Regions from separate parts of the Paenibacillus guangzhouensis genome, predicted to be linked through region 3. Evidence: riboswitches for the same ligand, from Rfam matches in the RefSeq annotation. Region 3 holds a riboswitch; each other region holds the start of a gene.

Region 1 (10,514 bases), 320 kb from region 3:
GGCTCGCTATATGGCGGATTGTCGGTCTCAGGTCTATTGTATCTGACGATTGTGGCCTATCGATTTTTGAACGAAAGTCCACATCATTGGATTTATATCTTGTCGTTGATGCTTACTTTCGTGTTAGTCGTTCTGTCACTTCGCATCTTTGATAATATGAAAACGCTTTACAAAATCTTAATCGCTGTCTGCTTAAGTGTCCTGATCAAATTCCTTACGTTAACCGTGTATTTCATAGGGACTGGACAGTTCGAGCTTCTGTTCATCAAGCCATGGACGATTACGCAGACCTATATTGTACAAGCTGTTCTGGTGGGATTCTATGTGTACCTGATCGAGTTCCTGAACAGGTATTTCTATATGCAGGAAGAGGTTATTAAGAGCGAGAAGATGAAGATCATTAGTGATATGGCGGCTTCCGTAGCGCATGAAATTCGGAATCCGCTGACGGCGGTGAGGGGATTCATTCATTTATTCGGCTCAGAAAACGTGGATCGCGAGAAAAAGGCGATGTACCAGCAGATTTGTTTTGAGGAATTGGACCGCACAGAGCATATTATTACAGATTACCTTGCTTTGGCGCAGCCTGATCCTGAGATTACAGAAGAACTGCATGTTCAAGACGAGCTTATGTATTTATCGAATGTACTAACGACGTATGGGAACTATAATCAGATCAAAATTCATGTCATATTTGCGCAAGAGAGACCTTTTTATATTACTGGGGACCGGCATAAGTTCCGACAGGCATTGCTTAACATTGGCAAACATGCAATCGAGGCGATGCAAGAAGGCGGCGTACTGACGCTGCATGTGGGACTGTGGAATGATTATGCGAAGATCAGTATGCGGGATACAGGACAGGGGATGACCGCAGAGCAGATTCGAAGACTCGGAACGCCGTACTATTGTACGAAGGAGAAGGGAACAGGGCTAGAGATGACCGTTGCCTTTAGCATGATTAAGAAGATGAATGGAAAAATTGATATTCGCAGTAAAATGGGCAAAGGGACGGAGTTCATCTTGTTGTTCCCGATTACTTGAGATACATCGTGTCGTGGGATGAGGTGACTTTTGTAACCCTGATCTGATTACATATCTCACTGGCTCTGATCCTTCAAATTCGAGATACTAAGACTATCAAATCTTGAATTCGTGAAGGAGTGGGTTTTAATGAGTCCAATCAATTCCATGTTTATATCGATGATCATATTTTTCTTTATTTTCCGCGGCCTGCAGCGGGGGATGAAATCGCCAATCGCTAAGTCGGGGCTTCCGTTAGTTCTGCCAATTCTCTATATCAGTACATCGATGCTGCAGCTGCTCGACCCGAACTTGCATATTCAGAGTGAACAACTGCTGCTGGCAGCACTGGCTGGGATGGTTTTATCAATTCCGCTGATTCTGACGACGAACTTCGAAGTGCGTGAAGCAGGGAATACTTTTATCAAATGCAACAGAGTAATGTTCGTCCTGCTCATTACGATATTCGCACTCCGGTTCATCGCGATCGCTACCGTGAAGGGGATAGATCCAGGTGCGTTAAGCTTCCTGCTCAACTTCATGACCTTCAGCTATATTGTCTGCTGGAGAGTGGTCTGCTTCATTAAATTCCATAACGTGAGATCGAAATCGATCGTTGCTTAATTGCGGGAAGGGTGCCAAGTGGGCGCCCTTTTCTACGTCTACAGACAGGAAGAAGATCGTTCTCCGGTCGGGGATGAATTCTAGACTGTAGGATATTTTTGGAAAAATAACCATGCGATACACTAATCCCATCAAGTAAAACGGTGTGAGGAGTGTAGTGTAGGATGCAAAAAACAAAGTTTTTTGAAGGCGAAAAAGGGTTGGTATACACGGGATTGCTGGGTTTTCTGCTCGCGATCATCTGTGGGGGATGGACGCTGTTATTCGGAGGCGAGGTGGCACCACATGGGGATGTCTCCAAAGCCTTCTCCTTCAACGCTGCGATCGGCATATTCTTAATCTCAACTGCGGCGTTGATTCCATTCTCAGGGATGCCGCGCGGAGGAAGGGCCACCTTCCGCTGGGCTTACATTCTGCTGGCGCTTTATTCTTATGGTGCAGAGACGATTCAGAACTTCCGCGGCGTAAATCCCAGATTCGAGCTGGACGGCTCGGCTTTTGACCGGATAGTGGGGTTCGGGTTTGCGATTGTAGCGCTGTTGCTCGTATTATTCTACTTGTTTTTTGCCGTATTTTATTTCCGGTCCAGCGTATTGAAGCAGCGGCCTGTGCTTGTGCTGAGTATTCGTTATGCCATGATTGCGGTACTCATTTCATTCGCTGCAGGCATCTGGATTTCTATGAATAACGGTCGATTTGTCGGTGGTAGCGGGAATATTATCTGGCTTCATGGGCTAGGATTCCATGCGCTTCAAGCGTTACCGCTCGTAGCATGGCTTGCAGAGCAGACGCAGTGGAAGGCTTCTGCACGAAGCGGGTTAATTCATATGACAGGCATGGCCTACATTCTCGGGTTGATTGCGCTTGGCTGGCAGACATTCCTCGGACATTCCATTCTTGAATGGTCGCTGTTCCCTATTTTGGCGGGAGGCTGTTTCCTGATCTCTTTGGCTGCAGGGGCGTTTGTACTGAGTGATGCAGCGAAGGCGATCCATGTGAACAAGAAGACAGTGGTCCGTACATTGAAATGAGAAAATGATTGAAATTTCTCCCATTGTCCCTCACACTGCATAGTAGATGAATGTGATCAGTCAATGAATGGATGATGGGGGAGAGCTATCAGGTATGGATAGGAAATGGGTGCATTACGTTGGGCTGGCGCTCGTAGCGGCCATTTGGGGAGCAAATTTCGGCGTATCCAGGCAGGCGATGGAGACGTTCGATCCGATTCTGTTCACGTTTCTTCGGTTCGGGCTGGCTGTGCCATTCTTCTTCCTGCTGCTGAAGGTGACGGAAGGAAGTATCGGCATTCCCGTGAAAGTGGCCATGCAGCTTGCGGTTATTGGTCTTCTCGGGGTAACGGGACTTGAGATTGCGGTCATGTATTCGATCAAATATACGACGCTGGCGAACGCTTCCCTCTTGAATGTGGCGCCTTGGCCGATCTGCGCCGCGTTGTTCGGACCGCTATTTATGAAGGAGCGAATTTCTTCGCGTCTCGTGACCGGCGGCATCGCGGCGATTTTTGGTGTGTGTTTCATCATTCTGGGAGGGGGCGAAGGGTTAGATCTGTCTTCCAGCCACATGATTGGCAACGGCCTGGCGCTTGGGGTGAGTATCTTCGGTGCACTCTATAATCTAGCCTGCATGCCGATCATGAAGCAGTATTCCGCACTCCGGGTGAGCACATGGATGATTCTGTTCGGCGCGATCGGCATGCTCCCGTTCACGTTCGGTTCTTGGGGCAAGGTGGACTGGAGCGCCTTGTCAGCGACACACTATACCGCGATTGGGTATAACGTGCTGATCTGCACGGTCATCGCCTTCGTCGTATGGAATGCGAGTATGTTCAAGGTCGGTGCGGCTCGCGCGAATTTCTTCCGTTATGTAGTACCGGCGTCAGCCGTCACGGCTGGATATCTCTTCTTCGGCGAATCGTTCTCAGGTTGGCAGTTGGCCGGCGCTGTATGCATGGCCACAGGACTGGTCTGGATTAGTCTGGAACGCAAGGAACCCGCGGCACCTAACCTTACTTCTTGAAGTAAGGTTTTTTTATTTTTCTTCGCACTGTACCTTGATGTACTCGTCGGGCGTCTTGCCGATAATGGCGCGAAAATCCTTAATGAAATGGGATTGGTCATAATACCCCAGCTCCACAGACAACTCGGACCAGTCCACACGAGGCTGATGTTCGATCGTCTCGGCGGCATTTTGCAGACGGTAGAGCTGGATCACCCATTTGGGGCTGACGCCGACATATTGGTCGAAGAGACGCTGCAGCGTTCTTTTATTTAGATGGAACCGTTCGCAAATTTCGTCCACCTTTGTGATCTCGCGATCTTCCTGTACGCGGTCGATGATTGCATTAATTAATGTAATTTGGTCGTCCCACCGCGGGAGCTTTGGCCGAATGAACTGCTCTGCGAGTTGGACCATGTCGGACTCCTGGGCTTGCGCAAGTAGCTCGTGCTCTAATTGATGAATATCCACATCGAATACGTCTTGAACGCGCATCGGTTGATTCGCAAGCGTGGAGATGGGCTGCTTGATGAAAGGGTAGAACCCTCCCGGCTTGAACTTAGCCCCGAATACGCAGCCTTTCCCCTCTAAGTAGTGCGCGTATTTCTGCTTCGCAGCACCGAAGATCGCACTTCGATTGGGTTCGATGACGAGATTGACACAGGGGTTCGGCACGACTTCCTGCAGGTAGGGAGCTTGTTCGGTTAGATCCCAGGTGACGATCCAGAAATGCTTGATGAATGCGGCAATTTCACTGGAGGGTTCATGCCTAGACAGTTGAAATTTATGTGCGCCGCGGGATAAATTCAATACGCCCATACTGGGCTTGATCATTTCAGGTTTCATAACATACCGCTCCTTTTCTGCGCATCCATATGCGATGCATCATAATGTCGCGTTTTTACAATACTTGGGCATCGTTGGGATTTATAATCATATTAGCACAGTTGTGCGTTTGGAAGGTATTGCTGAGACTGAAGGAGGAGCCTTGAGTATGAGAGAAATCCCTTTGAAGTACGAATTTTATATCAAAGCAACCCCGGAGCAGGTATGGAATGCCCTATTTGTCCCGGAGAATACGCGTAAATTATTTTTCGGATGTGTGCTCGAGTCTACGTTCGAAATTGGCAGCCGTTATGCCTATATTGGGCCAGGGGCGGAAGGGGATGAGACGGTTCACGTATACGGTGAAGTCCTTACTTATGAGCCTTATAAGACGTTCAGCTGCACAGAACATGCAGGTCCATCCTACCGTGACAATCATGCGGAGTTAGAGTCGAGAATGACGTTCAACTTGGAGACGGTCGGTCAATGTACGAAGTTCACGTTGATCAACGACGAGTGGACAGAGGGACATCCGTCCTACGATAGCACGCAGAATTCATGGTGGATGATATTGAGCAATTTGAAGACGCTCTGCGAGACAGGCGAGACGATGGATTTCGGCTGGTAATCAGTGATAATTGGACAAGCTAGCCTTCGGCGATCATGAAAAAAGAACCTGTGAGGAACCCTTCGATATCGAAGGATTCCTGCAGGTTCTTCTTGTTTTATTTTTCTGAGACAATTACGTCTTGATTGCACCTCGGCACCAATCTTCGACACGCCATACGTGCGTCACCCAATCTTTGTAGAACTCCGGTTCATGGGATACGAGCAGGATTGTGCCCGGATAAGCCTTTAACGCCTCGCGAAAAGCATCCTTCGACCGTACATCCAGATGGTTCGTCGGCTCATCGAGCACAAGCACATTGCTCTCTGTGAGCATCAGCTCGCAGAGGCGTACCTTAGCTTGCTCGCCGCCGCTCAAATGGCGCAGCGGTTGCCGGATATGCTTCTCCGTTAGGCCCGGCATCGCGAGCATCTTGCGAATCTGCTGCTGCGTCAGGTCCGTCCGGAAGGCTAATAGCCGTTCTAGCGGCGTCTGGTCGGAAGCGATGTTCTCCTGTGCGAAATAGGCGGCTTTTACGTTATCCCCGATCTGCAGCGTGCCATTCATTAGCGGCATCAATCCGAGCAAGGTGCGCAGCATTGTCGATTTTCCGATGCCGTTGTGCCCGATGATCGCGATTTTGTCCCCGCGTTTCACTTCCAGATTGACGGGCGCGATGAGCGGTGTCGAGTAGCCGATTTGTATCCCTTTGGCTGTAATGACGTGGGTGACGGGATTCTGGCGTACCTCGAAGCTGAATCGCGGCTGAGGCCCGTTTGTTGGTTTGTCGATACGGTCGATTCGCGCGAGCGCCTTCTCCCGGCTTTTTGCCTGCTTGGCTTTACGGATGCGATTTTTATTGATGAACCCTTCCAGTCTTGTGATCTCTTGCTGCTGCCGATCATAGGTCTGCTGCAATTGCAGTCGGCTTAGTTCATGGCTTTTCAGAAAATGGTTGTAATTGCCCGGATAGCGTCGCAAGGTCTGATGTTCGAGATGATAGATGATCGTCGTGATCTCATTCAGGAAATGTTCATCGTGGGACACGACGATAAAAGCATGCTCATAGCTCTTCAAATATCCTGTCAGCCATGCGATATGCGCGTCGTCCAGATAGTTCGTCGGCTCGTCGAGGAGCAGTACATCCGGCTCTTCGAGCAGCAGCTTGCCGAGCAGGAGCTTCGTCCGTTGGCCGCCGCTAAGCTTGCTGACGTCGCGTTCCAGGCCGAGGTCTAGGATGCCAAGGCCAGCAGCGACCTCTTCCACGCGGCCTTGAAGCTGGTAGAAATCCGACGATTCAAGCTGATGCTGCATCTCGCCATATTGCCTTAGTAGGGCATCGAGCTGATCGCCTGCTTCGGCCATGGACTCGGCGAGTTCGATCATACGCCGCTCGATCGCATACAAATGCGCGAATGCGCTCTGCAGATAGGCTGCGATTGTCATACCGGGCTGCAGGTGGATGTGCTGCTGCAGATAGCCGACCTTGACCTGCGGCATCCAATCGATGCGGCCAGCATCCGGCAAGATCTCGCCTGCGAGCAGACGGAGCAGGGTGGACTTCCCGGCGCCATTACCACCGACGAGACCGACATGCTCTCCGCGCAGCAGGCGGAAGCTGATCTCCCGAAAATTCAATTTATCTCCGTACATATGGGTAACTTCTTCAATACTTAATAAACTCATGGTTGTTCTCTCCTCTTCAATTGAGCTGATGCGGCTGAATCGAGAGAACAGCAGAGTAGGCCCTCTTCTGTTGTGGTATGAACGAAATTATCGTTGTTTTTTCTTGATGATATATACAAAAAAGACAAGGTGAATACACCTTGCCTACGATTATATCGGTTTCGTTTCGTAAGAAAGGGATTGGCTTTTTATCTACTGTTCTTCGATTCGCTTAACGGTAAAAATGGGCAGACTTCTCCCGTGTTAAGGTAAATCTCTTCTAAGAACAGTCGACAAAATTTCCATATCCTTTCCACCTCATGCAATTCATTTTAGTTGTTACTTCTATAGTATATGCAATTTCATTTGGATGAGTCAACCAACAAGAACACCGTTAGTTTAAAATAACTTTAGATTCAATAATTTCAAAATCAATTGACTTTGCGCCTGATCGTGACATATATTAGTCAATGTAAATAGTTCCTTTATCCTACTTAAGACCTACATATGTCCATCTGCAACTACAAGAATTTTATATTTCGGCACACTAATCGAAAGGTTAGGTCGCAAAGCTTCGGAGTCTACGGGTCTTTGACTTATGATCGTCCGGCTGCAGTTAACAGACGTTATTGCAGTCGGACTTTTTGCGTTTCCAAGGAGCTGAGATTATAAATTCATAGGAGGTAGACATGAGACGAGGATTTAGACTTGTAGTCACGTGGTTATTCATCGTGTCCGTATTGACAGGATTCATTCCCGGCACGATACCGGCGAGTTCTGCAGCGGGTTCGAACGATCTCGTATGGCCGAATCCTGGTGCGGTTAATCTGACCAAGAAAGCGGAGCCGACAGGAACCCCAGGGGAATGGAAAGTGACCCTGACGGTAGAAGGGAAGAACATCAAGAGCAGTTCGGACGTGGTGTTGGTCATTGACCGGTCCGGTAGTATGAAAGGTACGCGGATGACCAAAGCGATTGAATCAGCGAAGAGTTTCGTCGATCGATTGCTTGTCAAAGATTCGGCGACAAGAATTGCTGCTGTATCTTTTTCGGGAGACGTAACCAATGTATCGGATTTTAAGGGTGTTGGCGAAAAGGAAGCACTAAAGACTGCAATCGGGAATATTAAGGCTGATGGTGGTACAAATATTCAAGCAGGGATTCATAGTGCAAGTGAACTTCTGAAGAAAAGTACCGCAGAAAATAAAGTCATTGTTCTTTTGAGCGATGGAGAACCAACATACAGCTATAAGGCTTCTAAAGTAGTAGACTATGCATCGCCTGTGGGTAATTCTTTTACTAAAGCACTTCAAGAGTTTAATTATGGGAAAATCATTGGATATGGAAATGATTATTACCTGAATGATTATGAATATTCGATAGGTTCAGGAAAAAATAAATATTGGGTTGATAATAATGGTATTGGCACAGTATCAGAGGCTAAATTAGCACATGATCAAAAATTTGACATTTATTCTATCGGACTAGAAGTAGGGAACAATAGCAATGCGACAAACGTACTGAGATACAGTCAGAATCGCGGTTACTACGCATCTAGCAGCTCTGAATTAGAAAAAGTATTCACGGAATTATCCAGTAAAATTTCTTATGCAGCACAAAAAGCGATTGTAACTGACCCAATGGGCGCGATGTTCGATAAGACCAAAGGACCTGATGTTTCGCAAGGGACAACGAAGTGGGACGCAACTAGCGAGACAATTACTTGGGAAATCGGCAACATTGTCGAAGGCACGCCAGCAACCATGACATACACAGTGAAGTTGGATGCAAGCAAGAATCCGGATCCGAATACATTGTATCCAACCAATGGCAAGACAACGATGAGTTATGATGATGTTAATGGCAAACCAACATCCAAAGATTTCGAAGTACCGAAAGTAAGCTTTGGTAAAGGTTCGATCTTGGTCAAAGGTTATCTCGTCAACGCGGATGGCGCTCCGATTAACGAAGATGGCGTTGCGGTTGAAAGGCCAGATCTTGCAGCGCAATTATATAGCGAACCGTTTAAACAAAACGGCAGTGACGCGCTGGATATTAATAAGAAGTATTCTGTTCCAGCTAAGGATATGGGAGATTATGTTCTGAAAAAGGGCAATAGCCCGCAGGATGTAACACTAACTTATAGCGAGCCTAACCCAATCGTTTGGTTCGGATATGCGAAGGCTCCATATAACTTCAAAGTAGAATACAAAGCCGGAGATGTTGAGCTCGACAAAGCCTTAGAAGAGAAAAAACTACAAGATGAGTCTATAGATGTAAAAGGCAAAGCGTTTGATGGCTATAAGCTGAAGAACGTGACGCTCAGCGCGGATAGCGGATTGACGGTAACGGGCGATCAAGTGACAGGCTCAATGCCGAAGAAAGACGTTACTGTAACATTTAACTACGAGGCTGCTGAGCAGAGTGTAACGGTATTCTATGTTGAACAAGGAACGAACAAGGAACTTGGTACATCCGTGGAAGAGGGTATTACAGGACAAAAAGTTACGCTGAATGCGAAACCAATCCCAGGGTACACGGCTGAGAAATCAAGTGACACTTATACCTTTACAGCTGCGAAAGACCAAAAATATACCTTCTATTACACAGCTGATAAGCAGTCTGTAACAGTGAAATATGTAGATAAGGACACAAAAGAAGAGTTAAAGGATGCTGTCGTAAAAGAAGGAGCTACAGGCAAGACAATTACGCTTCAGGCAGACCCAATTGCAGGGTATACTGCTGATAAGGCAACGGTTGATTATACATTTAGTGCAGAAGCGAAACAAGAAACAGTTATCTACTATACAGCTAAAAAGCAATCGGTAACGGTTAGATACGTGGATAAGGAAACGAAAAAAGATCTGGTTAATTCCGTTGTAAAAGACGGAAAAACAGGGCAATCGATTGCATTGCAAGCCAAGCAAATCGCAGGTTATACCGCTGAACAAGAAATCATCGATTATAAATTTAATGCAGATGTTAAGCAAGAAGTGATTTTCTACTACTCTGCGGGGAACCAAACGGCGATTGTGAAATATCTTGAAAAAGGTACGAATAAAGAGTTAGTAGAGTCTATTAAAATCGCTGGCGTAACAGGCAAGACTGTTGAGTTGAAGCCAGCTTCAATCGAGGGATATACACCTGAAGAGGCGAAGTTTGACTTTACTTTTACAGCGAATGCAGATCAAGGCCATGTCTTCTATTACACAGCCAATGAGCAAACCGTGAAAGTGAAGTATGTGGAGAGAGGCACTAACAAAGTGCTTCATGCACCAGTTGATAAAAAAGGCGTGACAGGCGAGAAAATCAAGCTAACAGCTGAAACCGTCCCTGGATATACACCAGAGGAAAAAGAGATCAGCTATACTTATACAGCGGAACCAGGACAGGAGCAAATCTTCTACTATACAGCGGATGAACAGACTGTAATGGTGAAGTACCTTGAAAAAGGTACGGATAAACCGCTTCAAGAGGCAACAAAAGTAGATGGCGTAACAGGTAAGACGACAACGATAAAAGCGTTAGAAATCCCTGGTTACACGGCAGAACAAGGAACGATTGAATACACGTTTACTGCGAATGCCAAGCAAGAAGTAACTTTCTATTACACAGCAGCTAAACAAACTGTAAAAGTGAAATACCTTGAAAAAGGTACGGATAAACCGCTTCAAGAGGCAACAAAAGTAGATGGCGTAACAGGTAAGACGACAACGATAACAGCGTTGGCAATCCCTGGTTACACGGCAGA
Region 2 (10,514 bases), 1.3 Mb from region 3:
GCCCATCATAATGTTTAAATTCTGAATCGCTTGCCCTGCGGCGCCCTTCACAATATTATCGATCACCGAAATGATCGTAACCCGTCCTGTGCGCTCATCCACGGAAAAGCCGATATCGCAATAATTGGAGCCGTATACTTCCTTCGTCGCCGGCCAAACGCCCGTGTCGCGAACCCGAACGAATCGGCGGCCTTCGTAATATTGCCTATATAGTTGAACCAGTTCCGCTTCGGTATGCGATCCGTTCAATGTAGCATACATCGTCGACATAATGCCGCGCGTCATCGGTACCAAATGCGTCGTGAACGTCACCGTCACAGGCTCCCCAGCTACTTGACTTAGAATCTGTTCGATTTCTGGCGTATGCTGGTGTTTATTCACTTTGTACGCTTTGAAATTCTCATTAATCTCAGCATAGTGCGCTGTGAGGCTTGTTCCGCGTCCTGCACCGGACACACCCGATTTCGCATCAATGATGATGCTCTTCGGATCAATCCACCCTGCTGCTACAGCAGGTACGAGTCCTAATAATGTTGCTGTCGGATAACAACCTGGATTCGATACAAAATCAAGGCCCTCCACCTGATCTCCGAACACTTCGCTGAGCCCATAGACAGCCTGTGCTAACAAGGCCTCGTCTGCCGGTGCGTGTTTGTACCACTTCTCGTAGACCGCGCCATCTTTTAACCGGAAATCACCGGATAAATCGATCACCTTCAGACCCGCTTCGAGCAGCTGCGGTACCAGCTTCGCGCTTACCCCGTGCGGTGTCGCCGTGAATACAACATCGGCTTTCTCTCGAATCAGCGGGATATCTACCCCATCCAAGGTATCGGTAATAATCTCTGTCAAATGCGGAAAACCGTCCGATAGACGCTCACCGCTACTCGATGATGATATGACGGATGTAATCTGTACTTTCGGATGTCCGCTTAGGAAACGGATCAGCTCTACGCCGCCGTAGCCAGTCGAACCGACGACCGCAGCTCGCAATGTTGTATTCATGGTTCATTCCTCCCCGATGTGACGCTATATGTCATGTGTAATATTTTCCATTATACATCTAGTAGACTTGCTTTGAAATCATATCCGAATTTGAAATTACGTATCATTATACACCCCTATTTATATTTATACAACGGTTATTTTTGAAGGTTTCGGACGCAACAAAAAAGCCGTAAAACCCAATCGTGACAAGGCACGAGCAGATTTTACGACTCTGGTAAAATATGTACTACGTATGAAGTTTGAAGCCTTCGCCCAAGACTTCCTTTGTATCACTAATAATGACGAATGCCGATGGGTCCACCATTTTCACCAACACCTTCAATTTGCTGACTTCGGTCTGCGATAGAACGACCATTAAGATTTTGCGCTCTTCCCCTGTGAAGCCGCCCCGGCCGTCCAACTCGGTTAATCCACGGTCCAAATCATTCAGAATCGCCTGCTGCAGCTTCTCTGCTTCATTGGATATGATGAATGCAACCTTAGAGACGTTGAACCCGGTCTGAATGGCGTCGATCGTCTTACTCGTTACAAATAGACCGATCAGCGCGTACAGCGCCTTCTCCGGCGACAAGAATATCCCTGCGCACAAGATGACGATGCCATCGAGCATAGGTACGGCAAGATGGTAACTCAATCCGGTAAATCGGTTGATCAGCTGTGCGACCAAATCCAAGCCACCCGTTGACCCTCTCGCGCGATACACGAGTCCTAAGCCGAGTCCAACCCCGAGCCCACCGTAAATGGATGCCAGCAGCGCATTATCGGTTGGTGTAGGCCAATCCTTCGTCAACAGAATGAATAATGGAAGAAAGAAAATTCCAACGAGTACTTTGATACCGAAATTTTTGCCTACTAGAACGACGCCTAGAATAAATAGCGGGATATTGATGATCCACTGTGTATAAGCTGGTTGAATCCCCGTGAAGTGCTGTACCAATATCGAGATCCCCGACACGCCGCCGGAAGCGATTTGATGCGCCAGCATGAATAAGTTAAAGCTCACTGCAATACTGAAGCATCCGATAATGACAAGCGTAAATTCGATAATGCCAAGTAATATTGGATGCAAAGGCTTTACGATCCGTTCGTTCCTTTTCGTTTTTTGACTTATGTTCATAGAATTATCTGCCACATAAACTGTAGAAATATTCAGTTACATTGTAACAGCGATTTGCACCCCACTTATCCTGATCTCGTTAAAATATATTTTCCACTAACGATCTGGAGGATACACCGAATTCTTCAATATACCTTTGCAATCGACTATCTTAGCATACCATGAAATTAAAAGAGCGACGAGCCCTCTTTGAGGAAGCCGCCGCTCTTTTAAGTTTATTTGTACTCGAACTGAACAGAATTAGTTACTTGACCGTCTGGATTAACGATCTTGACATCAACAATACCTGCAGCACTTGCTGCTGGAGAAAAAATCCCTAACCTAGTCGCTCCATAGAATGAGAACATTTGAGCTTCTACACCGTTAAAGTATACTTTAAGTCCATTAACGAAGTTGCTTCCATCAATATATACGACTGTTCTTCCGGCAAGAGGCCCGGAATTTGGTGTAATCCTTGTAATTGCAGGAGCCGGAACAGGCGGCGGTGCATCATATGTGAATGTACCAGTTGCTTTTTCACCTGTTGATGGATTTGTAATAACAATTGATACAGAACCGCTAATCGTACTGCTTTGCGTAATGAAAAGTATCCGTCCACTATTATAGTAAGTGGTTACAGCCACTTGCTTTCCATTAACCGTTAATACTAGATCGCGATCAAAATTTTTACCATCAATATAGACGGCTGTTCCGCCACTCATTGGACCATGATTCGGTGTTATCGCAGTAATGGCAGGGATCGCTATTTCATACGTATAGGCTTGAACTGCAGTTGCAGTTCCGCCATCAGGATTTGTTATGGTAATATCAACCGAACCCGGAGTAGCCGAGGCAGGCACCTTCACGCGAATCTTGCCGCTTCCATAATAGTAGTCAATAGGCACTAGTTGCGATCCAAATTGAACCTTTGCTTGTCCTTGGAAGTTCGTCCCGCTGATATCAATGGTACCTCCACCGGCTAAAATTCCTCTATCCGGAGTTACTGTCGTTATAGTAACTGGCAATGGCGCTGGTTTAAAGTACGTAAAACCTCCTGCAGCAACCACAGATAGATTGTCTGGGTTAATAATTTTCACATCCACGATTCCCTCAGTCGGCGACGATGGCGTTCTTACAAGGATCCTAGTGCTATTATAGAACGAAAGGATAGTAGCTTCATTATTACCAAAATAAACCTTTAATCCATTAACAAAATCCGCTCCATCAATATAGACGTTAGTACTTCCAGCGATTGGCCCATTATTCGGACTAATTGCTGTAATGGACGGTGCCTTTGGCGCTGGTGGTGCATTATAAGTAAATCCAGCCGAAGCTTTTGCAGACAGTCCATCTGGATTTACAATTTCTACATCAACAGGACCTGCAACGGTAGCCGTCGGTGACATGACAAGCAATCTACCGCTATTGTAGAACGAAATAACCGTAGCTTCTTGTGAACCAAAATATACCTTCAACCCTTTTACAAAATCAGCACCATCAATGTAAACACTCGTCTTACCTGCTAGAGGTCCATTATCCGGTGAAATTGCTTTAATTGAAGGTGCCTTCGGGACAATCGGTGCTTCATAGGTATACCCAGCTGCTACATTTCCTTCTCTACCGTCCGGGTTGACGACCCTCACATTCACTGCACCTGCTACTGTGGCTGGCGGAGCAGTGACTTGAATTCTCGTACTACCATAATACATCCCAATAGCTACTTCTTTATCACCAAAATAGACTTTCATGCCTTTATCAAAATCTTTTCCGTTGATATAAACAACGGTCCCCCCGACAAATGGGCCGCTGGTCGGAGAAATACTCGTAATAGCAGGGACAATCGGTGGAATCGGCAAATAGTTAAACCCGTTTTCCTTCATTACTTCTTGGCCGTCCGGGTTTACAACTTTTACATTGACAGGGCCTTCTGCCGCAACCGCAGGTGACGTGACTGTAATCTGTGAACCAGAGTTCAATTTAGCAATAGCCGCTTCATTAGTTCCAAAGTATACTTTGACACCCTCTAAAAATCCACTTCCCATAATACTAACACTTGTTCCGCCAGTAATTAATCCACTATCCGGGGTAATACTTGTAAGTGTTGGAGCAGGCTTGACCGGTGCAGGCTTATACGTAAAACCAGCTGGGATGATTACTGTCTCTCCATCTGGGTTAACTAGCTTCACTTCCACTGCCCCTGGTGTCTTACCAGTAGGCGTCAACACATTAAAGCGTTTATCGGAATAAAACGTAAGTATCTTGGCTTCTGCATCCCCAAAGAATACTTTTGTCTCGGTAGTAAATTTAGTACCATCAAAATATACGGCATCTCCACCCGCTAATTCGCCAATGTTAGGGGAGACGCTAGTAACCGTAAGTTTCACGACAACCGGCGCATTATAAGTAAATCCACCAGGTACTGTAACAGTCGTGCCGTCTGGGTTCGTTAACACAACATCTACAGGGCCTGAATTGGTAGTTGCTGGAGAGTTTACTTCAATGAGCTTTGTATTCGTATAACGTTTTATTGGTGCAACTTTGTCCCCAAACTTCACTTCAATTGCATTAGAAAAATAATTGCCTTCGATCAAGACAGATGTTCCACCTGCCAACGGCCCATTATTAGGCTTGATGGAGGTCACAACAGGAGCCGCCTTATAAGAATAAGGTATCGTAGCCATCTGATTATCCGTATTCTTTACAGTAACTGTTACTGTTGTTCCAACTGTACCTGCTGGAACTGTCGCAGTAATTTCATTTTTACTAATGACTTTGATATTCGTTGCTGTACCCGATCCAAATGTTACTGCAGCACCTGGTCTGAAATTATCACCCTTAATCGTTACCGTCTCTCCACCTTCAGGTTTACCAAAGTTCTGCTCGATCGAAGTAACGACTGGTGCAGAAAGCTTCACTTGTACAGCAACTGATGGAATCGCCTTTTGACGTGCTGCCCCAGCATAGTCTTTATACGTGATAATCGAAGCAGTTGTCGAAGCCTGGAAAGTACCTGCCTTGTTCGGGTCTTTCGGTTTAATCTTATAGGTAAAGGATAAATCGCTATTCTTCAACTCTTGGAAGTTCCATGTTAGCGAATTCCCTGCAACCGTTGGCTTCGGAATATTCGAGTCATACGAGCCAGGGACGATTTCAAATTCTGGTGATACAATGTCAGTAACCTGAACGTTATAAGCGCTCGCCATACCTATTTCTTTAACAATTGCCGCGTAGATCTCACTCAAACCAACGGAACCTAGTACGAAATGATGGTGAGCGGACGTTGTTGCCATTTCTTTCAGCAATTTATTAGGACCGCTTGTTTCGGGATTTTCTTTCGGCTGCAGCAAAGCAATCGTATAGAAAACAATACCTGCATCCTTAGCAGCCTGTGCTTTCTCCAAGGCATATTCATAAGCTGTCCCTTGGGGTTCGGTTGCGTCACCGTCAGTCATAATAACGATTACCGGTTGCGCTTCTGGCCGATGATTCTCAAGTTCTTTTATAGCCATATCGATTGCATTGCCTGTTGCCGTTGCACCATTTGCTTCGATCGAGCCAATATAGTTTTTTACTTTGTCCTTATCCGTCGTTAATGGAAGTAATTTGGTCATGTTTGCAGAACTAAAGTCAATAACTCCAACGCGATGTTTGGTCATATCCATTAAATCGATAAAACCTTTAGCTGCATTCTTAGCTGCCGTCATTTTATCTTCACCATTGTTGGGTTTGTAATCCGGACTCATACTACCGGACTTGTCAATGATCAAGATAACGTCATTCGGCATGACCACATTTACTGGTGGTGTCCCCTTGATACTTAGCTTTACTTCTGCTTCTTGCTCAGTTGTTATCACAGTTGGATCCACTACTTTCGTTACGGATACATAATCATTTGCTGCCGCATACGAAGTCGTTTGATATGGTATCATCATGATCACAAGAAGAAATACCATCATCACATTTACCTTCTTAAAAAAAGATTGCATACTTATCCCCCTTCAGAAAATTTTACAATATAAAAAACAACAGCAAATGCTATTGTTTTCTATCAAATTGGAACCTGGCAATCTTCCAACATTCTATTGAAAGACCCATGGCTTTGCGTCACTGCATCACTACAGTTTTGCCAACATTTTCGATTGTCTCGTTCTTCAGTCCCATTAAGAACGGTACTTCGTGATTGTGTAAAATATACTTCAGTAATATTATCGGCTTTTTGCTCAGAAACTTAATGGTGAAATAGTAAAAAATAACTATGAACAACAAGTTTTTTATTCGAAAGTAGATTTCGAATAAAAAAATAAAAAAACCACATCATAGTAAACTGTACCCTATCGAGAAGACACTTTAAAAAAGTCTCTCGGTAGGGTACTTTTGTTTATATCAGAAAAGATGGGAATGGAAAAATGAAGTGAGCAAGAAAATATTCACAGATAAAGAAATCAAGCTGTTATCTAACAATCCTTATGTGAAGTCTGTATCTTCAAAGGCAATTACATATACAGATGCGTTTAAGCAATTGTTTATCTCAGAGAATAACAAAGGCAAACTACCGAGAGAAATATTTGAAGAATCTGGTTTTGACGTAACAGTTATTGGGATCCAAAGAGTCAGATCCTCGGGGAAGAGATGGCGTTCGAGTTTCCAGGAGAACGGTTTTTTAGGCCTGCAGGATACGAGAAGCCAAGGATCAGGAAGACCTCTCACGAGAGAACTGACTTTGGAAGAGAAGTATGCCAGGTTGGAGGCTCAGAATAACTTATTAAAAGCGGAGAACGAGTTGTTAAAAAAGATTCGTTTTATCGAAAGGGGGCAGAGCAAGAAATAAGGCTGTCACCTCACCAAAAATATATTCTAATTCGTACCATTATCAAGAAATATCAACTCCATCGTATGGTCAACTATTTATGTAAAGTAGCTGAGGTTTCTAGGAGCGGCTACTACAGGTACTGGTCTTCCGTGGCAAAGCAAAAGAGAAGTCAACGTGAGCAGCAAGATGAACAGGTAAAAGAGGTCATCTTAAAAGCTTATCATTTCAAAAAACGCAAGAAAGGTGCCCGTTCTATTAAGATGACACTAGAGGGGCAGTTTAAGGTTGTCTACAATCTGAAACGCATCAGGAGAGTTATGAAGAAGTACGGCATTGTGTGTCCTTTCAGGAAGGCTAATCCCGATAAAAGGATGATGAAGGCTACCCAAGAGCACAGGGTCGTTTCCAACCTGCTAAACCGGGAGTTTAAGCAGAATATTCCTGGTAAGGTATTACTGACGGACATCACCTATTTATTATACGCTTCAGGCAAGAAAGCCTATCTATCCACCATCAAAGACAGTTCGACGAATGAGATCGTAGCCTATCATGTATCAGACCGAATCACGCTGGATCTTGTAACAAACACCCTCATTAAGCTTAAGAAAAACAGAAGGTTTAAGAAAGCAAAGGGGGCCTTAATTCATTCTGACCAGGGGTCCCACTATACACATCCGGATTTTAAAAAAATGGTGAGGAAGCTGAATCTAAAACAGTCTATGTCCAGGCGAGGAAACTGTTGGGACAATGCACCTCAGGAATCATTTTTCGGCCATTTTAAAGATCAGGCCTCCATTAAGCCCTGTTTGACTTTGGACGAATTAAAACGGGAGATTAAGGACTACATGACTTATTATAATCACTACAGATACCAGTGGAATTTAAAAAAGATGACCCCTGTTCAATACAGAGATCATCTTCTTCAATCTGCCTAGACTTTTTAAGAATGTCCTTTACAAGGGGTACAGTTTATAGTGATGTGGTTTTTTTGCATTTTTCTTTATTCATGCCGAATCTGGTTCCGCAGGTACCCATCAATAAAGGCATCCAGATCGCCGTCCATCACCGCGCCGACATTTCCTGTCTCTACGGATGTCCGATGATCTTTGACCATGCTGTAGGGATGGAATACATAAGAACGAATTTGGCTTCCCCAAGCGATATCGGACTGCTCTCCACGAATTTCGTCAAGCTGTTTCTGTTGCTCTTCAATTTTACGCTCATATAACTTGGAACGAAGTACAGTCATCGCCCGCTCACGGTTCTTGATCTGTGAACGCTCCGTCTGACATGTAACGACGACGCCCGTCGGGATATGCGTAATCCGTACCGCGGAATCCGTCGTATTGATGTGCTGACCACCCGCACCGCTCGCACGGTACGTATCGATCTTCAAATCTTCCGTCCGAATGTCGACTTCTACATCTTCCGAAATCTCTGGCACAACGTCGCAAGATACGAATGAAGTATGGCGACGACCGGATGCATCGAACGGCGAGATCCGCACTAGACGATGTACACCTTTCTCCGCTTTGAGGTAGCCGTAAGCATTGAAGCCTTTAATCAATAGCGTGACGCTCTTGATTCCCGCTTCATCGCCTGGGAGATAATCGAGCACTTCGACTTTGAAGTTCCGTTTCTCCGCCCAACGGGTATACATCCGCAGCAGCATTTGGCCCCAGTCTTGCGACTCCGTTCCGCCTGCACCAGGGTGCAGTTCAAGAATCGCGTTGAATTTATCGTATGGCTGGTTGAGCAGCAGCTGAAGCTCGAATGTCTCCAGCTTACTCATAAGGCCTTCAACCGTACCAGACAATTCTTGCGCTAAAGCTTCATCCTGCTCTTCCACCGCAAGCTCCAACATCATCGTCGTATCTTCATACTCTTGGTTCAATGATTGATATTGGTCAACAGAGGACTTGATCGCGTTCAACTCCGCAATAATGCCTTGGGCACGCTCGTTGTCGTCCCAGAAGTCTGGCGCAGCCATTTTGACCTCGAAATTCTCAATCATCTCTTGCTTCATATCTAAGTCAAAGAGACCCCCTAAGGTCAGATAATCTCTTTGCAATTTCGCGTAGATCCTGTTTTACGCTTGGTTCGATCATTCCATCCACCTCATCTGGCTTCACATTCGTCGTTAGACGGGAAGATTACTTCCCGTGGCATTGCTTATATTTCTTACCGCTGCCGCATGGGCATGGATCGTTGCGTCCGATTTGCGGTTCGTTATGAACCGGCTGCTTCGTCGCAGGCTCGCTGCTGCTGTTCGTCGAGATCTTGCTCTCTTCGACAACCGCTTGACGCTCTTGGTTACGCTCGACTTGAGCTTTCATGATATATGTCGCCACATCTTGTTGGATTTGGCTGATCATCTCATGGAACATCTCGAAGCCTTCAAATTGATACTCGCGAAGCGGATCCGTACCGCCGTATGCACGTAGGTGAATCCCTTGACGGAGATGATCCATCGCATCGATGTGATCCATCCATTTGCTATCAACTGCACGAAGCACGATAACCTTCTCGAACTCGCGCATCATCTCTTCGCCCATGATTTCCTCACGTGCTGTGTATCGCTCTACAACAAGACCCATGATGAATTCTACGATCTCTTCTTTTTCCTTGCCCCAGATATCGTCTCTCGAAACTTGGTCGGCTTCGAGGAGCGTGTTGTTCGCCCATTCTGCCACTTCTTCAAGTTCCCAGTTCTCTGGAATATCTTCCGCACAGTGCGCTTCGACAATACGTTCGATTGTCGGCTTAATCATATCTAGCACGATTTCACGAATGTTATCGGAGAAAAGAATCTCACGACGCTGTTTATAAATAATCTCACGTTGTTGATTCATGACATCGTCATATTGAAGGACAATTTTACGAACATCAAAGTTGCTACCTTCTACACGCTTCTGAGCGGACTCAACTGCACGTGTAATAAGACGGCTCTCAATCGGCGATTCCTCATCAAAGCCAAGACGATCCATCATGCCAGAAATATTCTCTGCACCGAAACGTCTCATGAGCTCATCTTCCATCGACAAGTAGAATTGCGAGGAACCTGGGTCCCCTTGACGTCCCGCACGACCGCGAAGCTGGTTATCAATCCGACGGCTCTCATGGCGCTCTGTACCAATAATATGCAGGCCTCCAAAATCGGAGACACCTTCACCGAGCAAAATGTCTGTACCACGACCAGCCATATTTGTAGCGATCGTAACCGAGTTCGCGATCCCTGCTCCAGAGATGATCTCCGCCTCTTCCGCATGGTATTTCGCGTTCAAGACTTTATGCTGTACGCCTTTGCGTTTCAGCATTTCCGAGAGCAGCTCGGAGTTCTCGATCGAAATCGTACCGACAAGCACCGGTTGCTTGTTCTTATGGCGTTCCACGATTTCATCGACAACCGCTTTAAATTTACCCTTTTCCGTCTTATAGACGACATCCGGCATATCCTTACGAATATTCGGACGGTTGGTCGGGATCTGAATAACTTCAAGACCATAGATCTTCTTGAATTCTTCTTCCTCTGTCTTCGCTGTTCCCGTCATACCGGCGAGTTTGCGATACATCCGGAAATAGTTCTGGAATGTGATTGTC
Region 3 (10,514 bases):
TACATGCGTCTTTGCGCCGGGTAGACCGGGTAATGAGAAGATACGGGTACAGGCTCGATTGTGGAACGAGCTGCATGGCCAACGGCCTGCTCTGCGATTTTGCGCGCTTGCTCCCGGATCGTCGTATATTGGAATACATCCGCCATGAGCAGACGCACGCCGAACCGCCGTTCGATCTGTCCGCGCAGCGATGCCGCTTGCAGTGAATGGCCGCCGATTTCGAAGAATCGTTCATCCGCGCCAATATTCGGTATCCCTAGAACTCCATGCCAGATCTCGGCAAGCTGTTTTTCCGTCTCATTCTCGAACACCGCTGACTCAGCTTGTACGTGCACACGCTCCGGTTCTGGAAGTGCACGCCGATCCACTTTGCCATTGGCATTGACCGGGAGACTATCCAGGGTTACGAACCGCGGCGGAATCATGTATTCCGGCAGCCGAACAGCGAGGAAATCCGCAAGATCCCGAGGCGTGCATACGGATGATGCAACCACATAGGCGCATAGATAGCTGGCTCCGTTCTGATCCTCGCGTGCGATGACGATACAATCTTTAACCGATTCATGCTGCAGAAGCTGCTGTTCGATTTCTCCGATTTCGATACGGAATCCACGAATTTTGACTTGATGATCGATCCGTCCCATGAACTCAATCGTTCCGTTCGGAAGCCATCTAGCCAGATCCCCAGTACGATACATGCGTTCCCCGTCACGGAACGGATGCGGGACGAACTTCTCCTCCGTCAGCTCCGGCCGGTTCAAGTAGCCTCGAGCGAGCCCTGTGCCGCTAATGCACAGCTCCCCTGCGATACTGATCGGCTGAAGCTTGCCCGCTGCATCCAGAATGAGGACTTCCGTGTTATCAATCGGTTGGCCGATAGAGATGTTATCCGTCCATTCCGTCACTTGGTGCGATGTCGTCACGACCGCGTTCTCCGTCGGGCCGTAGCAATTGTGCAGCTCGTAGCGCGTAGGACGGTACGTCTTCAGTTTATCGCCTCCCGTGACAAGCACACGCAGAGACGTGTTCTCGAGCTCCATGAACTGTTCGCATAGCTGCGTCGGCAGGAACCCAATCGTAATCCCCTGTTGATGGAAATAGGCATTCAACGCCTCGGCGTCAAGCCGAATGTCTTCGGGAACGATATGGAGCGACGCGCCGGTAATCAGGTACGGGAAGATCTCCCAGACGGAAGCATCGAACCCGAAGCCTGCAAATTTGGTGGCGCGGTCATGTTCCGTGACACGGAAATGATGCTGATGCCAGCATGCCAAATTCACGAGCGGTTGATGCTCGACCATGACGCCTTTCGGCGTTCCGGTAGACCCGGACGTGTAGATGATATACGCGAGATCCGTCGGGCTAGACGTCACGGGAACAGGCTCCATTCGCTCACCCGCTAGCAACGCATCGCTCACCACCAGCGTTTCGCCGTCGAACGCAATCTCAGAATGGATGTCTGGCGTCATGAGCAGCAGCTGCGTCCGACTGTCTTCAAGCATAAATCTCGTACGTTCCGCAGGATAGTTCGGGTCGATTGGCAAATAGGCCGCTCCCGCCTTCAGAATCCCTAGAATCGAGACGATCATCTGTTTGGACGGGCCAGACATGATCCCTACGATGTCTCCCCGCTGTACGCCTTTCCCAAGGAGCAAGCGAGCCAGTCGGTTGGACTGTTCATCAAGCTGTCGATACGTAAGCGTCTCTTCCCCGCATGCCACAGCTGTATGCTCCGGCGTCCGGCTCACCTGCGCCTCGAATAACTGATGGATCGTGGCGTCTGCATGAAAGTCTTGTCCCTTACGGTTAAAGGCCTCCAGCATATATTCCTTCTCGTCCGTGTCCATCATTTCAATGGATTCAACCGCAGCCTGCGGTTCTCTGCACCAAGCCGACAAAATATTCTCTAAATGACGGAGCAACCGCTCGACCGTCGCTTGGCCAAATGCGCATTCCCGGTAGAGTGCCTCCACTTCAAGCGATCCGGCTTCGACAGTAAAGCGAAGCGAGATGTCGCTTCCCTGGAGCAAAGCATGACGCGAACGTTCCGTTGACTTCCCGAAACCTACGACCGAGTTGGAAGGCACGACATCTCCCGTCTCTTCCAACATTTCCTGCAGTTGCCCAAACGACATGGCAAACGGCCGTTCTTGATTCATGACGGCTTGGGTCTGCTTCACCAGCGCATCCAAGGATTGCGAAGCAACGATATTCATATGAACGACAATCAACTTGTCCTCATTAGGTAAAAATGCAGCGTATGTAATCTCTTCCGTTCGCAAATAGCGATGAAGGAGCACAGACCAAAACGTGTACAATACTTCGGATACCTCTACGCCCGCCAAATCGCAAGCTTGATGAATGGAGCTTAATGACTGTTTCCGGAATACGCGTCTACGGGTAGACACCTTCTCGCGATCTATCGATTTCGATTCCGGAACAAGAAATGTTTTATTATCCACACCCTTCCATTTGTTATGCCAGTATTCTCTTACGCTGTCCCTATTGGCTAGAATCAAAGACATTCTTCCACTCCTTCGGTCCGTCGAACCCAATTGAGCACAAAAAAACAACTCTACCGAAATCAGGCAAGTTGCTTGGCGAAATCACAAGTATACGTTCGGCAACTGGCTGGCTGATCAACGATGAACCGTTCATGTAGGCCCCTATAGCTTTGCGTCTCCGACTTTCGCCGGATTTGCCTGTTATTTATTTGTGCTCAATAGGTTGCTGAGATTAGTACAATTTACCTATTCTATTTTACTATGTTATTTTCATTTTTCAACTTATTTCACTTTTTTTCAACGCATTTACAAGAAAGATAGATTCACAATTCGCAAGAAATACACATAGCGCAAACCTTACCCTTTCTGGAAATGCAGCTTCCTCTTCCGCATCACGATCAAGAACAGAACGCTGGATACCGCGCCGTACAAGACCACTGCGATTAGAGCCGTCCATTTATTGCCGTCATTGGATAGCACAGAGATTGCTCGGTGGAGAGGCGGCAGTAGAAGCACCAATCGATCGAGTCCATCGGGCAGCTCCTCTGCAACGGACTTGGCGGCGAACGACACTGCGATTACGCATCCTAGAAGCAGAAAGGACAATAACCGAGACTGGAACAGCTTGCGGGTGAACCAACAAGATAAAGCAATGCCCATCCATGCCAGCGCGATGTGAAAAACAAGAGAAACGAGCAGTTCCTCGCCTGTCGGATTCCGGTCGAATTTGTGCAGCAGCGCTGGATATATCACAGCAAACAGCGCAAAAGGAACGGTGAACAGCCAGTTATAGATCAATTTCGCACGATATAATCGAATAATGCCGCCCGCATGCAGCACCGTCACCATCTCCTGATTCGGCGATTCGACATCTATGAACAGATATCCCATCCAAGCTGCGACCGCGAATAGAAGAGCCGAGGTGAACGCATAGCTCTCCATGACCGGATTCGGAACGACGGTATACAAGAAAATGAGGAATAGGAGGTAAGCCATCGATGGAGCTACATACCGATAAGATCGCATCGTGCACGTATGCAAATATTTGATCAAGGCGTACATGCGTGGTCCTCCTTTCGCTTCAGAGATCGAATAATGCCGCCGTTCTGCAACAGCTGCATTAGAAAGCCGCGATGCACCGATTCTGCCAGTTTATATTGATACCCACCGTCCCGCGTCATCCAATCTACACCGGCAAATTGGTTCATCAAAGCGTGATGCGCCGAAGCACGAAGCTCGCAATCCAGCTCATAATACGCCTCTTGAATCAATGGTTCTCCCTTATCCTCTTGCACAAGCCTGCCTTGGCGAATCCAGTAGGTATGTCCCCCTAGCTGTCTGCCTAGATAAGGTTCATGTACGGCCGCGACGATTGCGGTTCCTTGGTCCGCCAAATGCTTCAAAGCCATCACCAAATGATTCATTGATTCCACGTCAAGTCCCGAAAGAGGCTCGTCCAATACGAGGAGGTCCGGCATGCGAAGCATGGCTTGCATAAGATTCACCTTCTGCAGCATCCCTTTCGAAAAATAGACCATCGGCGTCGCCAGCTCCTCTAAACCAAACCGTTCATGCAGCTCGCGAACACGAGCTTTCAGCTTCGCTGCGGGTAATCCCGCAATTTGCCCCATATGGAACAAATATTCGTTCGATGTCATTTTCAGTTTAGGGAGATGGTCGGGCATATATCCAATCACCAGCTGCGAATCGCGAACTGTCCGTACACCGGAAGTCGGGGCAACCAATCCTGCGATGATATTGAGCAACGTACTTTTACCGGACCCGTTATTGCCGCGAAGGATGATCGTCTCGCCACGGTCTATCTTCAATTGCACCGCAGACAAGACGGCATGCTTGCCGTAATACTTGCATAGATCCTGCAAGACAAGCAAAGAAGCTGCGTCCATTGGATCCCCCCCTTCACATTCATATGGTATATATTATACCACATGGAATTTACATCCTCTTTATGAAGCGCAAAAGGCACCATACAGGTGCCTTTTTTTTGGTATTAACCCGAATGTACGAACTTCTGCTGCTTATGCTGCTTCTCCCGCCGACCGTCGAGCTTGAAGACCAGAATACCTGCGACGATGACCAACACCCCGACCAGCTGATTGATTGTAAAGGGAACCTTGTCTAGACCGAACCAGCCTTGCGAATCGCATAGCAGCGCGAAACCAAGCTGGGACGTCATCGCGAGCGAGACTGCATATGTCGGACCTAGACGTTTGATCCCCTGCATCAGACAGGTCACGACACCTACGCCGATCACGCCGCTGAACCAATACCATGACTCCATATACCGAAGATGGAACAACTCCCCGCCTTCGAATAGAAGCCCGATCAGGACAGAGGCAAGACACCCTAATCCTAACACCAGTGTCGTCGTAATCCACGTCCCCGCCTGTTCATTAACTTTATTGTTGAAAATGTTCTGCAGACCGACGAACGATCCCGCGATCCATGCCAGCAATATTCCCAGCAGCATCTCCCTCAACCTCCGCTTCGTTTACTCATAGATATTGTGTCCGGCAAGGCGTCTCAAACCTTCTCGATCAAGAATAAAGATAGCCCCCTTGCTGCGTTCAATCAGACCTTCTGCACAGAACTTCTGGATGACTCGGTTCAAATGCCGATAGCTGGTTCCGATGAGCTTCGCCATATCCTTCAGACTGGATGAGCTCGATGATGGTTGTTCACGAATCAACGAATGATCCCCAGCCGTGGAGACCGACAATAGGTAGCTTGCGAACCGCACTTCGACCGGATATAGCAGATTAAAGCTTAGCGCGTTAGACTTCATGTAGAACTTTTGCGTGATAATATCGAGCAGGAAGTGCAGCAGCGGCGCATGATCTCGCCCGTATTTATTCAGGTAGCGGTGATGAACCCCGATCATATAGACCGGAGATACCGCTTCAACCGTATTAATGATCGATACGCCACGTACATACTCAATATCGCCGATCACTTCGAGCGGCGTCTTGAACGAGAGGATGAGCACCTTCCCTTCGGCTGACGTCGTATAGATTTTGATCTTACCTTGTACGAGAATATAGAGATGATCGAAGGCGTCGCCTTGCGAGCAGATGAGCTCTCCCGGGGCGAACCGATAGAGCGACAAATGCGGTATGAGTTGTTCGTTCAAGACATGCTCGATCTGATGCTCCCGCAGAAAGAACCGCAGCCGCGCTTCATCCTTCATTTCTTTCATGACTAGACTACCCCTCTCCTATCATTACGCTCCATGATAAATCAATTGGCACGATTACCGAATTACAGCTTTAGTATCACCACGCCGGCTATCATTAGCCCGATCCCGATATACTGAGGAAATCTCATCTTCTGCCGCGCAGCGCCGAACCACCCATTACGGTCCATGAGGAACGTAAGAATGAGCTGAGCAATCAACAGAGTAGATACTGTCAACGTAACCCCGATATGATGAATCGAAGTAATATTGCTAAAAATAACGATAGCCCCAAACGCCCCGCTAATCAGATAGATCGGCTTCACCTGTGTAAGCCCCTGCCACTTGCCGTCTCGAACGATGAACATGACGAGTAATGCCACAACGAATCCTGTGAACTGGGTGATCGCGGCCGTCTGCCACGTGCCGATATCTTGACTGATCCTGGAATTCGCGACGCCTTGCAGCGTAACGAATATCCCTCCAAAGATGGCGAATAGAATCCCTCTCAGCATGCTGGTGTCCCTCCGATCTTGATTTCTCTTTTATTAAAAGATACTTCTGGGAGGGAACGGTAGGACATATGTCCTTCATCTGCACAAAAAAAGAACTGACCGTCAAAGCGTCAGTCAACGTACTTCATCAAACCTGCGATTCGCCAAGCGAAGATTGCAAGCTTTTACGCATTTTGTAGTTCACGAGCTGAACACCCTTTCGCTCCACGGTCTGAGATTGGACAATCGTATACCCCATCCGCTCGAAGAACGGTTTTGCCGTGATGCTCGCGTCCGTATCGATTTCGCTCAGCTTCAGACGTATCGCTTCCTCTTCTAGTCTATGGACAAGAGTCGATGCCACGCCCTGCCCTTGCGCATCCTTGTGGACGTATAGGCGGTCGAGATGTCCCTCCGGCGTCAGATCAGCGAATCCAACGATACACCCCTGGATCACGGCAACATAGGTGATATGACGGCGCAGCGATTGACTCCACGCAGCCATTCTCGTCTCATGGTCATCGGGCGAAGCCCATGCATCAAGCTGTTTGGGTGTATAATCTCTCGCATTGACGGTATGAACCGTGTCATAAAATAGATTTGCGATCGTCTCTAGATCAGAGTCCACATAGGTTCTAAGTTCAATCATCACTCTTCAACTCCATGTTGTGTTGGTATAGACGAAATAACGTCCCTTGTTCATTCGATTGCAGCGTATATTCGATCTGGAGCATGCGGGCAACTTCCGCGATGATTTTTAGCCCCAGGCCTTCTCCACGTTGGTTCTCATCAAAGCCAATCCCATCGTCGCGGATCTCCACCACGCCATGCGCAATCGTCACCTCAAGACTCGTGGCCTTGGCATGCCGGAGTGCATTCTGCAAGATGTTATCGAAGAGCCGCTGTACCCACAACGCATTGCAGCTCCAGACCAATGCTTCATCAACGGGCCGGAAGCGAATCTCCATCTCATGCATGCTATATAGATATCCCCATTTCTGTACCATGGTCTCCAGAAGGTCACGAATATTCACGTCTTCGTTCAGAATATAGGAGCTCTCGAAATGATCCGCAGACTGGAGATGGATTTCCTTGGTCAGATCCGCAATATATTGAATTTGTTGATATAACGATTCGAAGATAGGACTCTGCGTTTCCGTTTGGCATTCCAGATCGAACAGCTGCAAGCGAACCGCCGTTAATGGCGTATTGATGTCATGCCTTAATTTATGAAGCAATTCCTTCTGCATGTCTTCCTGCTGTTTCAATTCCAATTCACGATAGGTCGTTCGCTCAATTAACAAGTTCACCGACCGGATGAGCTCTCCCATCTCATCATCGCTGTGCACCTCGATTTTGCTTGGGATCTTATCATGACTGGCCAAATTGCGGATCGTCCGGTTCAATAGATTGATTTTGTTCAACAACGAGCGGATCGATCTCGAGAATAGAACGGCCAACAGCACCAGGGACAGCACAAATACGACCAACATGACCGGATACGCGAACGAAGCATGGAAAGGAATGTGATCATTGTGCGGCTTAAACACCGCATTGTAAATCACGCTCATCAAGACGCCAATCCCGAGCAGCAGCAAGGGTACACTAATAATCGCGGCGAATAAGAGCAGCTGATATTTCTTTTTTAGTTGCATTTCTTGTTGTAGGTATTGAGCCGATACCCTTCCCCGTATAGATTCTGAATCATGATGCCTTCGTTGTCTTTAATCTTGGCTCGTATTTTTTTGATATGCACATTCACGATATTCGGATTTCGGTCCTCCAGCTGCCATAGGTAATCCAGGAATTGGTCTTTCGTTAAGATCCGATCTCGATTGTCATAGAGGTAGAAGAAGATTTTCCGTTCAATCGCGGTAAAATCAACCTCGTGCTGCAAGCTCGTCAGGAAAACTCTACGACGCTCGGCATCAATGTAGACGTGGTTGATTTGTGTGAATGTGCCGTAATGCTGCTCCAGCATCTTCTTCATGCGCAGCAGCAGCTCTCGCGGATCATAGGGCTTGACCATATAGTCCTCCCCGATCGTTAACCCTTGCAGCTTGCTCTCCATATCACTTCGCGCCGATAAGAAAATAATCGGAATCTGCAAGCCGAGTTGTTTGATCCGCTTCGAGAGCTGGTAACCGTCCTCCCCTGGCAGCATCACGTCCATAATGACCATGTCCATCTCGCGAATGACCTGAATCACGCCGCTTCCATTCGTTTTCCAACATACGTTGTAGCCCTCGCGCTGCAATATTTTTTGCAGGATATCCCCAATGACCACATCGTCTTCCACCATTAATATGTTATAACCTCTCATGGCTTCAACCTTTCTGCTTCACTTGCTCCATAAACACCATCGCCAGCTGATAGATCTCATCCGGGACATAGAGGTAAATGCTGTGCGTCCCGCGCAGCGTCTTGACCTCCGATAAATGCAGCTTTGCTGCAAACGCATGATAGTCTTTTTGATTCTGAATCGTATAGATCGAATCTTTGTATTGATCCGCGATCGCGTCCAAGAATAGGATCGGCGTGTCTGCTGGATAAGGCAAGTTTAACGACTTCATACTATTATTGTAGCTCTGCAGCAGCTCCCGCTCCATATCCCGGTTGAAAAATTGCCGGTACGATATCGCCTTGTACCTCTCCTTCTCCTGCTCCGTCAGAAAAGATTGGCGAAGGACCTCCGGATTATACACCATCGAAGGCGCAAAGCGATGAAACCCTAACGCCGTTAATAGGTTCGTTCCCCGAACCATGACCGAGTCTATGAACCCGAGCGGGTGAGCGACATACTGCTGTGGCAGGCCAATATCTAGCGCGATGATGCCTTTGACCTCCGCCGGGTACTTCTGCGCCCAATAAATCGCCTCAATGCCGGAAATCGAATGCGGTACCAAAATATACGGCGGTTTATTCCCGGTCTGCATGAGGGCCTCTCTCGTCTGCTCCAGGATCTTATCGATATCCCGGTCATCGCCTGACACATCGCTGTAGCCATACCCGGCCCGCTCCACGACGGCAATCTTGTTCTCCTGTGAAAACTTGCGATACATCCCCCTCAGTTCATACATCGGCGCTGCAATCCCCGAACCCGGCATGAATACGTACGTATCCTGACCGTTCCCCTCTTGATAGACGTGGATGTCCTGTCCGTCCACTTGAGCCAGTGAGCCCTCCTCCTTCAAAAGTGCCGATTCCCTGCTAAGCTGAACCTGGTTGTTAATAAAAGCAGCGATGGTTGCAAGTAGTATCACGGCTAGTAATGTAATGCTGGCTTTCTTTAATACATTAAGTAATTTCTGCATCGTCTCGATCTCCCTTCCACTTCATGCTTATAGGATACGATCGAATAATAAATTTCTAGTGAATGCTGCATAGAAACCAACCGTCACGCTCTGGGCGAAATAACATATGTATATGGGGGAAAGGAAAATTGGGAAGGGGCTGAAGACATATGTACGAATTGACATTGGAGACCGCTAAGGGGCTAATTGAGGCCGCGGAACGAAAAGCCAGGTCCATGGGGCTGAACTGTGACATCGCCATCGTCGATGCAGGCGGGAATCTCGTCGCATTCCATCGCATGGATCGGGCGCGGATCGCCGGAATCCGGATCTCGCAGGATAAAGCCTGGACGAGCGCCGCGATGCAGATGCCAACCGAGAATCTGGCGAAAGGAGCGCAGCCGGGAGGTCCGATGTTCGGCATCAATACGACGAACGACGGCAGGCTCGTTATTCTGCCAGGAGGCATTCCGCTTGTGCGCTCAGAACGTGTCGTCGGAGCGATCGGCGTAAGTGGAGGAACGAGCGCGCAGGATGCCGAAGTGGCTGCCGCGGCCGTTCAGGCATTCGAGAGCATGAGAGAGGACGATGTCGTCGCGACCGGGCGCATCGGATCTGCGCAAGTGCGCGGATTTTCTGCCAGAGACTGATTCTCGTGCCCTCCGGAAGAAAACAGGAGCTGCCATTAGCAGCTCCTGTTTCGTCTTATACATTTTTAATACGATTAACATCCTGAGTTGCGGAGTGCAACATGAATGCCGTAGGCTCGGCGAAAGTCCTTCGCTTGCAGGAAGCATACCAGGCAAATTCAAATGATCCACAAAAAAAGCCGCGATCAGCAAATTTGCTGCGCAACTTTTTTACATAGAATCATAGAAGCGTTATCCCAAATTTTTATTTTAAATATACATCAGCATAATCTTCATGACGGTCAAATTGACTTCTGGCGAAAGGACATAATGGCATAATCTTAATCCCTTTCATTCGGGCAAACTCGACTAATCGCTTCACTAACGCCTGTCCTACACCT

What was found. Region 3 has a riboswitch for cyclic di-GMP ahead of GCU39_RS21380 (non-ribosomal peptide synthetase). Riboswitches for the same ligand answer to the same signal wherever they lie in the genome.
Region 1: it holds a riboswitch for cyclic di-GMP, as region 3 does, so the genes downstream of both, GCU39_RS22910 (MucBP domain-containing protein) here and GCU39_RS21380 (non-ribosomal peptide synthetase) in region 3, are expected to answer to the same signal.
Region 2: it holds a riboswitch for cyclic di-GMP, as region 3 does, so the genes downstream of both, GCU39_RS27485 (IPT/TIG domain-containing protein) here and GCU39_RS21380 (non-ribosomal peptide synthetase) in region 3, are expected to answer to the same signal.

The regions. Positions count from the first base shown of each region.
Region 1 is NZ_CP045293.1:5,094,017-5,104,530, reverse strand. Features, by position in the region: gene GCU39_RS22945 (ATP-binding protein) at 1-1,044, shown strand, start outside; gene GCU39_RS22940 (CcdC protein domain-containing protein) at 1,174-1,647, shown strand; gene GCU39_RS22935 (hypothetical protein) at 1,812-2,678, shown strand; gene GCU39_RS22930 (DMT family transporter) at 2,773-3,687, shown strand; gene GCU39_RS22925 (helix-turn-helix domain-containing protein) at 3,700-4,512, opposite strand; gene GCU39_RS22920 (SRPBCC family protein) at 4,661-5,119, shown strand; gene GCU39_RS22915 (ABC-F family ATP-binding cassette domain-containing protein) at 5,234-6,784, opposite strand; cyclic di-GMP riboswitch class I at 7,295-7,381, shown strand; gene GCU39_RS22910 (MucBP domain-containing protein) at 7,453-10,514, shown strand, end outside.
Region 2 is NZ_CP045293.1:6,099,031-6,109,544, reverse strand. Features, by position in the region: gene argC (N-acetyl-gamma-glutamyl-phosphate reductase) at 1-1,005, opposite strand, end outside; gene GCU39_RS27490 (YitT family protein) at 1,235-2,125, opposite strand; gene GCU39_RS27485 (IPT/TIG domain-containing protein) at 2,341-6,090, opposite strand; cyclic di-GMP riboswitch class I at 6,156-6,242, opposite strand; one part of gene GCU39_RS27480 (IS3 family transposase) at 6,516-6,909, shown strand; one part of gene GCU39_RS27480 (IS3 family transposase) at 6,909-7,849, shown strand; one part of gene prfB (peptide chain release factor 2) at 7,915-8,949, opposite strand; one part of gene prfB (peptide chain release factor 2) at 8,951-9,022, opposite strand; gene secA (preprotein translocase subunit SecA) at 9,068-10,514, opposite strand, start outside.
Region 3 is NZ_CP045293.1:4,775,720-4,786,233, forward strand. Features, by position in the region: gene GCU39_RS21380 (non-ribosomal peptide synthetase) at 1-2,525, opposite strand, end outside; cyclic di-GMP riboswitch class I at 2,620-2,713, opposite strand; gene GCU39_RS21385 (hypothetical protein) at 2,862-3,566, opposite strand; gene GCU39_RS21390 (ATP-binding cassette domain-containing protein) at 3,554-4,411, opposite strand; gene GCU39_RS21395 (DMT family transporter) at 4,516-4,995, opposite strand; gene GCU39_RS21400 (Crp/Fnr family transcriptional regulator) at 5,017-5,721, opposite strand; gene GCU39_RS21405 (DMT family transporter) at 5,784-6,209, opposite strand; gene GCU39_RS21410 (GNAT family N-acetyltransferase) at 6,340-6,837, opposite strand; gene GCU39_RS21415 (sensor histidine kinase) at 6,833-7,846, opposite strand; gene GCU39_RS21420 (response regulator transcription factor) at 7,837-8,514, opposite strand; gene GCU39_RS21425 (alpha/beta hydrolase) at 8,519-9,505, opposite strand; gene GCU39_RS21430 (GlcG/HbpS family heme-binding protein) at 9,655-10,134, shown strand; gene GCU39_RS21435 (GNAT family N-acetyltransferase) at 10,379-10,514, opposite strand, start outside.